DNA from 3 places in the Streptomyces sp. NPDC003248 genome. Region 1 is predicted to be linked to each of the others. Evidence: riboswitches for the same ligand, from Rfam matches in the RefSeq annotation. Region 1 holds a riboswitch; each other region holds the start of a gene.
The links. Region 1 has a riboswitch for cobalamin ahead of ACZ3KJ_RS13350 (ribonucleoside-diphosphate reductase subunit alpha). Riboswitches for the same ligand answer to the same signal wherever they lie in the genome.

Region 1 (4,202 bases):
AGTGGTCCGGGTGCAGGACGCCCCGGGCGGTGCGGGTCTTCTCCCAGGCCGGAAGCGGGCCGTTGCGCTCGGCGAGGTCGGCGGAGGCCTCGTACGCGGCGAGCATGACGCGCTCGGCGATCCGGGTGGAGAGGGCCTTGGCCTCGGGGGAGTCGAAGGGCAGGCGCAGCTTGAAGAAGACGTCCTGGAGGCCCATCGCGCCGAGGCCGACCGGGCGCCACCGGGCGTTGGAGCGGCCCGCCTGCTCGGTCGGGTAGAAGTTGATGTCGACGACGCGGTCGAGGAAGGTGACGGCGGTGCGGACGGTGTCGTCCAGCCGCTGCCAGTCGATGCCGTCGCCGTCGACGAAGGCGCCCAGGTTCACCGATCCCAGGTTGCAGACCGCCGTCTCCCCGTCGTCGGTGACCTCCAGGATCTCCGTGCAGAGGTTGGAGGAGTGCACGACGTGGCCCGGCGTCGCGGTCTGGTTGGCGGTGCGGTTGGCGGCGTCCTTGAAGGTCATCCAGCCGTTGCCGGTCTGCGCGAGGGTGCGCATCATCCGGCCGTACAGCTCGCGCGCCGGGATCGTCCTCCGCGCCAGGCCCGCCGCCTCGGCCCCGCGGTAGGCCGCGTCGAACTCCTCGCCCCACAGGTCGACCAGCTCGGGCACGTCGGAGGGGGAGAAGAGGGACCACTGCGCGTCGGCGTTCACCCGGCGCATGAACTCGTCGGGGATCCAGTGCGCGAGGTTCAGGTTGTGCGTACGGCGGGCGTCCTCACCGGTGTTGTCGCGCAGCTCCAGGAACTCCTCGATGTCCGCGTGCCAGGTCTCCAGGTAGACCGCGGCCGCGCCCTTGCGCCGGCCGCCCTGGTTCACGGCGGCGACGGAGGCGTCGAGGGTCTTCAGGAACGGGACGATGCCGTTGGAGTGCCCGTTGGTGCCGCGGATGAGGGAGCCGCGGGAGCGGATCCGGGAGTACGACAGCCCGATGCCGCCGGCGTGCTTGGAGAGGCGGGCGACCTGGTGGTAGCGGTCGTAGAGCGAGTCCAGCTCGTCCTTGGGGGAGTCGAGGAGGTAGCACGACGACATCTGGGGGTGCCGGGTGCCGGAGTTGAAGAGCGTGGGGGAGGAGGGGAGGTAGTCGAGGCGGCTCATGAGCCCGTAGAGCGCGGCGACTTCGTCCACGGCCCGCGTGGTGTCGTCCTCGGCGAGTCCGGCGGCGACGCGCAGCAGGAAGTGCTGGGGCGTCTCGACGACCTTGCGGGTGATCGGGTGGCGCAGGAGGTAGCGGCTGTGCAGGGTGCGCAGGCCGAAGTACCCGAAGCGGTCGTCGGCGTGCGGGTCGACCAGCGCGTCGAGCCGCGCGCCGTGCAGCGTGACGAACGCGGCCGTCCGGTCGGAGATCAGCCCCTCCCGGTGTCCCACGGCGACGGACCCGGTGAAGGAGGTCACGCCCTGGGAGGCGGCCTCGGCGCGGATGCCGAGGGTGAGCAGACGGGCGGCCAGCCGGGAGTAGGCGGGGTCCTCGGAGATGAGCCCGGCGGCCGCCTCCGTGGCCAGCTCGCGCAGTTCCGTCTCGTCCGCCCGCGCGGAGCGGCCCCGCAGGGCGGCGGCGGCGACCCGGCCCGGGTCGGCGTCGGGCAGGTCGGCGGTCAGCTCGGTCAGGGTCCGCAGCAGTGCGGTACCGGGGCCGTCGGTGTCCTGCGGGCCGGCTGAAGCCGGATCGGCTGGCGCGATGGTCACGTGGGGCTCTCCCTCGCTCGGCAAGGGGCCTGGCGGAGGGCAGGGGGCAGCACACGAGCGCGCACGGCGTCGCGTCCACCGGCCCACTCCACGAGGCCCGGACGTCAAGGCACCCGAGCCGGACGGCCGGGCGCACTGTCGGCAGGTCCTCGGACTGGACGGGTGGGCGCACATGGGTAGGGGCGCACACGAGTACACCGTTGCGGGACAGTTCCGGATTCGCACCGGATTCCCCTGCGGCGACAGCGAGCACGAGCATACATCTTGTGCTCGCCCGTCACGCCACCCCCAGATGTTGTGTTGCCGGTGATCTCAGAGCGTCAACCGGTAGGTCAGCAGAGTGAGGTCGTCCAGGTGCGGCACGGGATTCCAGTCCCGCTCGGGTGTGCGGACGAAGCCCAGCCGCTCGTAGAGCCGGTGGGCGGTGCGCATGGCCCGCTGGCTCGACAGCACGACGGCCGTGCAGCCCCGCGTGGTCCGCGCACGCTCCACACAGGCCCGCACGAGGGCCTCGCCGGCGCCCCGGCCGCGCTGCTCACGGGCGACCGCCAGCGCGCGGATCTCGGCCTCGCCGGGGCGGGCGATGTCGGCGACGGGCCCGGGGCCCGGTACGAAGGTGACCCCGCCCAGGAGCAGGTCGCCCGCCACGGCCACGAGGACGGTGGCGGCGGCCGCCCGCGCGGCCACGTCCTTCAGCACGGGCAGGTACGCGTCGCCCTCGCCGTGGTCGAGGAGTCCGTCGTCGAGATAGGCGCGGGCGGTCAGGTCGCCGAGGCCGGCGTGCTCGGAGGGTTCCGCTTCCCGGATCCGTAGGTCCATGGCGCGCAGTGTGCCCCACGCACACGACGGTGGGCCGCCGGATTTCTCCGCCGGCCCACCGAGAGCTCCGCCGCGTGCGACGTTCCGGCTAGTGGGACGTTCCGGCGGTCGCCGGCGGCAGCTCCACCTGGACGCCCGGGTCGCCGGCGTCCGCCGTGTAGTCCTCCGGGCTCGTCTCGTCGACGCCCTCCGGGGCCTTCAGCGCCTTCAGCACGAAGGTCAGGACCACCGTCACCACCACGTTCAGCACGAACGCCGTCAGACCGATGTACCCGATCTCGCCGATGCCGGGGATCTCCTTCGCCGACCCGCCGAAGTGCTTCTGGGTGGGGGAGGCCACGCCGTACGCGGCGAGCGTGCCGTAGAGCATGCCGGCGGCCCAGCCCGCGAGCAGCGCCCAGCGGTGGAACCAGCGGGTGAACAGGCCGCCGACCAGGGCCGGGAAGGTCTGGAGGATCCAGATGCCGCCGAGGAGCTGGAAGTTGATGGCGACCGTCTTGTCCATCGTCAGGACGAACGCCAGGGCGCCCACCTTCACCAGCAGCGAGACCAGCTTGGAGACGCGGGTCTCCTCCTTGGGCGTCGCGTCCGGCTTGATGAAGTCCTTGTAGATGTTGCGGGTGAACAGGTTCGCGGCCGCGATGGACATGATCGCCGCCGGGACCAGCGCGCCGATGCCGATCGCGGCGAAGGCCACGCCCGCGAACCAGGCCGGGAACATGTCCTCGAACAGCTGCGGGATGGCCAGCTGCCCGTTGGTGACCTTGATCCCGGCCGCGATCGCCATGAAGCCCAGCAGGGCCAGCAGGCCGAGCATCAGGGAGTACAGCGGCAGGATCGTGGTGTTGCGGCGGATCACCTCACGGCTCTTGGAGGACAGCGTCGCGGTGATCGAGTGCGGGTACATGAAGAGCGCCAGCGCGGAGCCCAGGGCCAGCGTGGCGTACGTCCACTGACCCGCCTCGGCCGGCGCCAGCGCGCCCCGCGGCTTGCCCGTCGCCGGGTTGGTCTGCGCGAACGCGTCACCCGCCTTGGCGAAGACGTCGTCGAACCCGCCCAGCTTGATCGGGATGTAGATGATCGCCACCGCGATCACGATGTAGATCAGCGTGTCCTTCACGAACGCGATCAGGGCGGGGGCGCGCAGCCCCGACGAGTAGGTGTACGCGGCCAGCACGCCGAAGGCGAGCAGCAGCGGCAGGTCCTTGACGAACCAGTTGGTGTTCTCGCCGCCGCCGACTCCCATCACGTCCAGCACGGCCTGGATGCCGACGAGCTGGAGCGCGATGTACGGCATGGTCGCGAGGATGCCGGTGACGGCCACGGCCAGCGACAGGCCCTTGGAGCCGAACCGGCCGCGCACGAAGTCCGAGGTGGTGACGTACCCGTGCTTGTGCGAGACCGACCACAGGCGCGGCAGGAAGGTGAAGATCAGCGGGTAGATGAGGATCGTGTAGGGGACCGCGAAGAAGCCGGACGCGCCGGCCGCGTAGATCGCCGCCGGGACCGCCACGAACGTGTAGGCCGTGTACAGGTCGCCGCCCAGCAGGAACCAGGTGATCCAGGTGCCGAACGACCGGCCGCCCAGCCCCCATTCGTCGAGGCTGTGCTCGTTCTCGGCCCGGCGCCAGCGGGCCGCGAGGAAGCCCATGACGGTCAC
Region 2 (4,202 bases), on a different contig from region 1:
CGGACTCCGTCGAGCTGTACCTCGCCGACTACGGCCTGACCGTGCTGCAACCGGTATCCGAGCTGCCGCACACGGCGGAGCCGGTGTCGGTGCACGACGGCCCGGCCGGCCGGGCGTTCGGCGCGCAGGAGCCGTTCGTGGAATCGGTCGGGGACGGGCGGGTGCGGGTGCACCTGCCGGTCTCCGTGCGCGGCGACCGGCTCGGCGTGCTGACCGTGACCCTGCCGGAGCCGGCCGGCGACGTGCCGGCCGAACTCGCGGAGATCGCCCGGGCCCTCGGGCACGAGCTGGTCGTGGCCGACCGGGACACCGACCTCTATGTCCAGGCGAGACGCAAGGACCGGCTCACCCTGGCGGCCGAGATGCAGTGGCACCTGCTCCCGGGCCGGTCGTGCAGCCGCCCCGAGTTCGATCTGGGCGCGCAACTGGAGCCCGCCTACGCGGTCTTCGGCGACAACTACGACTGGTCGGTGACGGCCGACCGCCTGATGCTGTACGTCACCAACGGCATGGGCGAGGGCACGGAGGCGTCCCTGCTGACCGGCCTGGCCATCACCGCGCTGCGCAACGCCCGGCGGGCCGGGCTGTGCCTCGCCGACCAGGCGGCGCTCGCCGACCAGGCCGTGCACGCCCACTACCGGGGCCGCCGCTACCTGTCCGTCCTCATGCTCGACCTCGACCTCACGACGGGACGCGCCCGGGTGGTGGACGCCGGCTCCCCGCGGATGCTGAGGCTGCGCGACGGCCGTGTGGAACGGATCCCCCTCGACGCCCAGTTGCCGCTCGGCATGTTCGAGGAGACCGACTACGTGGAGCAGGAGGTGCGCGCCGAGCCCGGTGACCGCCTCGTCTTCGTCAGCGACGGCGTGCACGCGGTCTCCTCCCCCGGCGGAGAGACGTACGGCGACGCCCCCCTCGCCCGGGCGATCCAGGCCACCCGCCTGCTGCCCGCGGCCGAGGTACCGCACGCCGTCCTGCGCGAACTGAACCGCCACCGCGGCGAACGGACCCCGGAGGACGACGCCCTGGTGGTCTGTCTGGACTGGCGGGGGCGCTGATCCGGGAGAGCGGCGGGGGGCGGTGGGCCCGTCGGGCGCACCGGCGGGCGCGGGCGCGTCGTGTGCGGCAGACACGAGCCGGGGCGACACACGGCGAGCCGGGCGGCGTGCTTGGTCGGCTGTGCGCCGGGGTGTGAGCCGCCGCCCGCCGCTCGCGCGCCCCCGTTGCCGCTTGTCACCGCCCCGGTCCGCGCACTACTGTCACCACGCCTTGGTGAACGGGAAATCCGGTGTGATGCCGGTGCGGCCCTCGCCACTGTGATCGGGAAGTCCGGCTCCGGCCCTCGCGGGCAGCCACTGGGTCCTCGGACCCGGGAAGGCGGAGCACGGGCGGTGGTACCCGTCAGCCAGGAGACCGGCCAAGGCGCGTCAACCATCCACGAGGTGCTGGAGAGGGTCTGCTGAGCCATGCACATAGCCGAGGGTTTCCTTCCTCCGGCGCACGCGGTCGCCTGGGGCGTCGCGTCGGCGCCGTTCGTCGTCCACGGAGTCCGCGCACTGAGCCGTGAGGTGCGCGAGCACCCGGAGAGCACGCTTCTCCTCGGCGCCTCCGGGGCCTTCACGTTCGTCCTGTCCGCGCTCAAGCTGCCCTCGGTGACCGGCAGTTGCTCGCACCCCACCGGGACCGGCCTGGGCGCGATCCTCTTCCGGCCGCCGGTCATGACGGTGCTGGGCACCATCACCCTGCTCTTCCAGGCGCTGCTGCTCGCGCACGGCGGGCTGACCACGCTCGGCGCCAACGCCTTCTCGATGGCGATCGTCGGGCCCTGGGCCGGCTACGGCACGTACCGGCTGCTGCGGCGGTTCGCCGTGCCGCTGATGGTCACGGTGTTCTTCGGCGCGTTCGTCGCCGACCTGTCGACGTACTGCGTCACCAGCGTGCAGCTGGCGCTGGCGTTCCCCGACCCGGGCAGCGGGTTCCTGGGCGCGCTCGGCACGTTCGGCTCCGTCTTCGCCGTCACGCAGATCCCGCTCGCGGTGAGCGAGGGCCTGCTCACCGTCCTCGTGATGCGCCTGCTGGTGCAGTCCAGCAAGGGCGAACTGACCCGGCTCGGCGTGCTCGTCACCGGGCGGCGGTCGGCGCAGCCGACCGGGACGGAGGCGGTGGCCCGGTGAACCGCAACACGAGGATCAACGCCCTGCTGCTGCTCGTGGTGGTCGCCCTCGCGGTGCTGCCGCTGGCCCTGGGCCTGGGCGACGGCAAGAAGGAGCCGTTCGCGGGCTCCGACGCCGAGGCGGAGACGGCGATCACCGAGATCGACCCGGACTACGAGCCCTGGTTCTCCCCGCTGTACGAGCCGCCCTCCGGTGAGGTCGAGTCGGCGCTGTTCGCCGTCCAGGCCGCGCTGGGCGCGGGCGTCCTCGCCTACTACTTCGGCCTGCGCCGGGGCCGGCGGCAGGGCGAACAGCGGGCGAGGGCCCTGCCGGACGGCCCGGGGACCGCGCACCGGACGGTCCCGGACGCCGGCGCGGACGGCGCGGAGCGTGCGGAGGCGACCGCGCCGGCGGACGGCGCCCCCGGCGGCGCCGGGAAGTCCGCGCGCGGACGGGCCTGACCCTCGTGCTGCCGATCGACGCGGCGGCGCACAGCAGCCGCTGGCGCCGCCGCCACCCCGTGGACAAGGCCGTACTCGGACTCGGGCTGACCCTGCTCGCGATCTCCCTGCCGCCCTGGCCGGGCGCGGCCCTGGTGCTGGTGACGGCGCTCGCCGTGCTGCTGGGCCCGGCGGGAGTGCCGGCCCGCCGGCTGTGGCGCGCCTACCGGGTGCCGCTGGGCTTCTGCGCCACCGGTGCCCTGCCCCTGCTGGTCCGGGTGGGCGGGCCCGGCGCCTTCGTGGGCCTGGCCGACGGCGGGCCCGCGCGGGCCGGGGAGCTGATGCTGCGCACCTCGGCCGCCTCCCTCGGCGTGCTGCTGTTCGCGTTCACCACCCCCGTGTCCGACCTGCTGCCGCGGCTGGTGCGGGCCGGCGTGCCCGCGCCGGTCGTGGACGTCGCCCTGGTCACGTACCGCATGAGCTTCCTGCTGCTGGACTCCGTGCGGCGGATCCGGGAGGCCCAGGCGGCCCGGCTCGGGCACACCTCGCGGGCCGCCGAGTGGCGCTCCCTGGCGGGGCTCGGCGCCACCGCCTTCGTGCGGGCCTTCGACCGGGCTGCGCGCCTGCACGCCGGGCTCGCCGGACGCGGCTACGACGGCACCCTGCGCGTCCTGGTGCCCGAGGCCCGCGTCTCCGTCCGCTTCACGGCCGCGAGCTGCGCGCTCCTCGCAGCGGTGGCCGCCCTCACCCTCGTCCTGGAAGGCCCCCTGTCATGAGCGAGCCGGTGGCCCTGCGGGGCGTCTCCTTCGCGTACGAGGACGGCCCGGCCGTGCTCGACGGCCTCGACCTCGCGGTCCGCGAGGGCCGCGCGCTCGCCCTGCTCGGCCGCAACGGCAGCGGCAAGACGACCCTGATGCGGCTGCTCAGCGGCGGGCTGCGGCCGCGCGCCGGGACGGTGACGGTCGACGGGCGGCCGGTGGCGTACGACCGCAAGGGGCTGACCGGGCTGCGGACGACCGTCCAGCTGGTGGTGCAGGACCCGGACGACCAGCTGTTCGCCGCGTCCGTCGCGCAGGACGTGTCGTTCGGGCCGCTCAACCTCGGTCTGCCCGACCCCGAGGTACGGGCCCGGGTGGCGGAGGCGCTCGCCGCCCTGGACATCACCGCCCTCGCCGACCGGCCCACGCATCTGCTCTCCTACGGGCAGCGCAAGCGGACCGCGATCGCGGGCGCCGTCGCGATGCGGCCGCGCGTGCTCGTCCTCGACGAGCCGACCGCCGGACTCGACCCGGACGGCCAGGAGCGCCTCCTGGCCACGCTCGACGCCCTGCGCGCCGCCGGCACCACGGTCGTGATGGCCACGCACGACGTCGACCTGGCCCTGCGCTGGGCCGACGACGCGGCCCTCCTCACCCCGTCCGGCGTCCACACCGGGCCCGCCGCCCCGACCCTGGCCCGCGCCGACCTGCTCCGCGCGGCGGGGCTGCGGCTGCCCTGGGGCGTCGCCGCGGCCCGACTGCTGCGGGCGCAGGGCGCGTTGGCCGAGGGCGAGGCCGGACCGCGCAGCCCGGAGGAGCTGGCCGCCCTGGCGGCGGCCGTCCCGTCCCCC
Region 3 (4,202 bases), on a different contig from region 1:
AAGGAGCCCCGGGACCGGCGTCCTCGCCCGAGGCCGCGCCCGTTCCCGGGGCACGCCCGCCCGCACCACGGACCCGACACCCTGGGAGCGCCCATGCCGATAGATCCCTTCCTCGCCGGGAAGCTGCACCTGCTCGACGGCCTCGGCTGGGAGGACGCCGCGTCCGACCCGGAGGCGAGCGCCCGGCTCGCGGAGTACTACAGCGATCCCGGCGAGTGGAGCCTGCCGGACGTCTCGGTCGAGGACCACCTGGTCCCCGGGCCGCACGGCGAGGTGCCCGTCCGTGTGTACGCCCCGCGCGACGAGCCCCGCCGCGCGCTGCTGTGGCTGCACGGCGGCGGCTTCGCGGCCGGTGATCTCGACATGCCGGAAGCGCACACGGTCTCCGCCGAGCTGGCCGCCCGCGCCGGGGCCCTGGTGGTCTCCGTCGGATACCGGCTGGCGGTGGACGGCGTCCGCCACCCCGTCCCCGTCGACGACGCGCACGCCGCGTGGCTCTGGCTCCACGGATCCGGCCGGGCGCGCGGCCCCGTCGCCCTGGGCGGCGCGAGCGCGGGCGCGGCCCTCGCCCTGTCCACGGCGATCCGGCTGCGCGACCGGCACGAACCCCGCCCGGACACCCTGCTGCTGGCCTATCCCTTCGCCCACTTCCCGACCCCGGCCCTGGACGACGAGACGGCGGCGGCGATGCGGGACCTGCCGTCGCTCCTGCGGTTCACCACCGAGTCGATCGAGGGCATGGTGCGCAACTACGTCGGCCGTCTGACCGACCTGCCGGCGGACGCGATGCCCGGGGCGGCGAACCTGAACGACCTGCCCCCGACCGGTGTCGTCCTCTCCGAGTTCGACGACCTCCGGCCGTCCGGCGACCTCCTCGCCCGGCAACTGGACGAGTGCGGTGTCCCGGTCCGGACGTACCTGGCGGCGGGCATGACGCACGGCCACCTGAACCGCGGCCCCTCCCTCAAGGAGGTCGACCGGTCGCTCGACTTCTTCGCGAGCGTGCTCGCCGGCTGACGGGCCCGCCGTCGTCCCCGGCAGGTACCGGGTCCTCCTCCTCGTGCCGGAGGACCCGGGCGCGTCGGCCGACGAGGCCTCCTCTCCCCGGCCGCCACGCGGGCCCTCGTCACCCGCTTACCGGCCACCCCGGACACCGACGACTTCCTCGCGCTCCCGACGTCCTGAAGGCCCTGACCGACCGGCAAGGGGAGGTCACGGCGCTGGCCGCGCGCGGCGTGTCCAACGCCGAGATCGCCGACCGGCTCGCGCTGAGCCCGCTGACCGTCCGCGGCCACATCCAGCGGGCCATGAACGAACTCCACGCCCGCGACCGCGCCCAGCTCGTCGTCATCGTCTGCCAGAGCGGCCTGGTCACCCCGCACCCGCACGGTTGCCCCCACGGCGGCCGGTGACGCACGCGCGTCCGGCGCGAGCCGCGGCGGCACCGCGCTGCCCGCCGGCGCACCCGGCCGGCGACGGCGGGCCGGCTCACCGTGCCCGCGGCGCGTACATGATCACGGCCATGCCGGCGAGGCAGACCAGGGCGCCGACGACGTCGTAGCGGTCGGGACGGTAGCCGTCGGCGACCATGCCCCAGGCGATCGATCCGGCGACGAAGACACCGCCGTAGGCGGCGAGGATGCGGCCGAAGTTCTCGTCGGTCTGGAAGGTGGCCACGACGCCGTACAGGCCCAGCGCGATCACGCCCGCCCCGGCCCAGACCCAGCCCCTGTGCTCGCGGACGCCCTGCCAGACCAGCCAGGCCCCGCCGATCTCGAACAGGGCGGCGACGACGAACAGGGCGACGGAACGGGCGACAGTCATGGGGCGACCCTATCGACGGGCCTCTGCCGCGATCTCCGGCGGACCCCGAGGAGCCGTCGGGCCGCACACGCGCCCGACGCCGGGCGCCGGGTCCGGGACCGCTCGCGCGCCGGACACCAGCCGGCTCCGGGGCCGCCCGCGCGGCGGACGTCGGCTCCGGGACCGTCCGCGCGCCGGACGCCGGGGCCGAGCCCGCGGCGGACGCCGGACCGCCCGTGGACCGAACGCCTGCTTCCCGACCGCCCGTGAACCGGACGCCTGCTTCCCGACCGCCCGTGAGCCGGGCGCCTGCTTCCGGAGCGCACAGCACCGGGTGCCTGCTCCGGACCGTGCCCGCGGCCGATGCCGTGACCTGGCCGTACCGGCGGCTTGATAGCCTGCCGAGGCCAGTCGAGCCACATCCGAGGCCAGGGAATCCGGTGCGAATCCGGAGCTGACGCGCAGCGGTGAGGGGGACGGGCGGGGCACACATGCCACTGGGAAAGGGGACGGGCCGGCCGGCGGGCCGGCGCGGCACCGAACCGGGAAGGCGCCCCGCGCGGACGAACCCGAGTCCGAAGACCTGCTGGCACCGGCACGCCCCAGGGCGTGGCGGACGTCCGCAGGCCAGGCTCCGCGTACGAGCCCCGACACCCGAGGCATGCCCGTGCTCCGTTCCACACCGCCGCGCGCCCCGCGCACCGCGGCCCTCCTGCTCGCCCCCGCCCTCCTGCTCACCGCCTGCGCAGGCTCCGGCGCATCCGCCGCGGGCGGGGAGCGGGCCGCCGCCGGTTACCCGCGCACCATCGTCGACTGCGGTCACCGCGTCACGCTGGAGTCGGCACCCCGGCGGGCCGTCTCCCTCAATCAGGGCACCACCGAGATCCTGCTCTCCCTCGGCCTCCAGGACCGCATGGCCGGCACCGCCACCTGGACCGATCCGGTGCTGAAGGGACTGGAGAAGGCCAACGCCTCCGTGCCGCGGCTGGCCGAGAACAACCCGTCCTTCGAGAAGGTGCTGGACGCCGAACCGGACTTCGTCACCGCCTCGTTCGTCTCCACCCTCGGCAAGGGCGGCGTCGCCACGCGCGAGCAGTTCGAGAAGCTGGGCGTGCCCACCTACGTCTCGCCGTCCGACTGCTCCGAGGGCAAGGACAACGACAGCGGCGGCGACGGCTCCCGCAGCGAGCCGCTCACCCTCGACGCCGTGTACGGCGAGATACGCGACCTGGCCCGCGCCTTCGACGTCGAGGCGCGCGGCGAGAAGCTCGTGGCGCGCCTCCGGGAACGGGTCCGCGAGGCCACCGCCGGACTGGACGCCTCCGGCGTCTCCCTCATGTACTGGTTCGCCAACTCCGAGTCGCCCTACCTCGCCGGCTGCTGCGGCGCCCCCGGCGCCATCACCCGGGCCGTCGGCGCGGAGAACGCCTTCTCCGACACGCACGACGAATGGCCGCAGATCAACTGGGAGACGGTCGCCGACCGTGACCCCGACGTCATCGTCCTGGGCGACCTGACCCGCAGGTCGCAGACGGCGGAGACCGCCGCGGCCAAGATCCGCTTCCTGGAGACCGACGCCGCCACCCGCAACCTCACCGCCGTGAAGAAGAAGCGGTACGTCCTGCTCAGCGGCCAGGCCATGAACCCGTCGATCCGCACGGTCGAGGGCATCGAACAGGTCGCCGCCGGACTGCGCTCGTTCGGGCTCGCCGGGTGAGGCTGCGCGACACGCTCGTGACGGCCGGCGGCCTGCTCGTCCTCGCGGTCTCGGTCGCCGTCGCCGTGACGATCGGCCCGGCCGACATCTCCGCCTCGGACGTGTGGTGGTCGGTCGCCGCCCGTCTCGGGGCGGGGGAGAGCCGGCTGGCGCCGCTGCGCGACGGCATCGTCTGGAACCTGCGCATGCCCCGGACGATGCTCGCCGCCGTCTGCGGGGCGGGACTCGCGCTGTGCGGGGCGGTGATGCAGTCGCTGCTGCGCAACCCGCTCGCGGACCCCTTCGTGCTCGGGGTGTCCTCGGGGGCCTCCACCGGCGCGGTCGCCGTGGTCGTGCTCGGCGTGGGCGGCGGCGCGGTGTCCCTGTCGGGGGGCGCGTTCGCCGGGGCGCTGGTGTCCTTCGGGCTCGTCCTGCTGCTGAGCCACAGCCTCGGCGGCAGCACCGACCGCGTCGTCCTCTCCGGCGTCGCGGCGATGCAGCTGTTCTCCGCGCTGACCTCCTTCACCGTGCTCACCTCGGCCGACGCCGAGACGACCCGCGGTGTGCTGTTCTGGCTGCTCGGCTCGCTCTCCGGCGCCGACTGGACCGACGTGCTGCTGTGCGCGGGCGTCCTGGCGGCCGTGCTCGGGGTCTGCCTCGGACACGCCCGCACCCTGGACGCGTTCGCCTTCGGGGAGGAGGC

Region 2: another riboswitch for cobalamin. It lies ahead of ACZ3KJ_RS19530 (energy-coupling factor ABC transporter permease); the one in region 1 lies ahead of ACZ3KJ_RS13350 (ribonucleoside-diphosphate reductase subunit alpha).
Region 3: another riboswitch for cobalamin. It lies ahead of ACZ3KJ_RS20435 (ABC transporter substrate-binding protein); the one in region 1 lies ahead of ACZ3KJ_RS13350 (ribonucleoside-diphosphate reductase subunit alpha).

What each region holds. Positions count from the first base shown of each region.
Region 1 covers NZ_JBVHDT010000004.1:374,448-378,649, reverse strand. The annotation lists gene ACZ3KJ_RS13350 (ribonucleoside-diphosphate reductase subunit alpha) at 1-1,723, opposite strand, end outside; cobalamin riboswitch at 1,847-1,982, opposite strand; gene ACZ3KJ_RS13345 (GNAT family N-acetyltransferase) at 2,036-2,542, opposite strand; gene mctP (monocarboxylate uptake permease MctP) at 2,631-4,202, opposite strand, start outside.
Region 2 covers NZ_JBVHDT010000007.1:344,390-348,591, forward strand. The annotation lists gene ACZ3KJ_RS19525 (PP2C family protein-serine/threonine phosphatase) at 1-1,058, shown strand, start outside; cobalamin riboswitch at 1,254-1,436, shown strand; gene ACZ3KJ_RS19530 (energy-coupling factor ABC transporter permease) at 1,467-2,174, shown strand; gene ACZ3KJ_RS19535 (energy-coupling factor ABC transporter substrate-binding protein) at 2,171-2,614, shown strand; gene cbiQ (cobalt ECF transporter T component CbiQ) at 2,620-3,369, shown strand; gene ACZ3KJ_RS19545 (energy-coupling factor ABC transporter ATP-binding protein) at 3,366-4,202, shown strand, end outside.
Region 3 covers NZ_JBVHDT010000008.1:97,896-102,097, reverse strand. The annotation lists gene ACZ3KJ_RS20450 (alpha/beta hydrolase fold domain-containing protein) at 94-1,017, shown strand; partial or broken gene ACZ3KJ_RS20445 (response regulator transcription factor) at 1,096-1,412, shown strand; gene ACZ3KJ_RS20440 (YnfA family protein) at 1,489-1,824, opposite strand; cobalamin riboswitch at 2,195-2,408, shown strand; gene ACZ3KJ_RS20435 (ABC transporter substrate-binding protein) at 2,465-3,520, shown strand; gene ACZ3KJ_RS20430 (FecCD family ABC transporter permease) at 3,517-4,202, shown strand, end outside.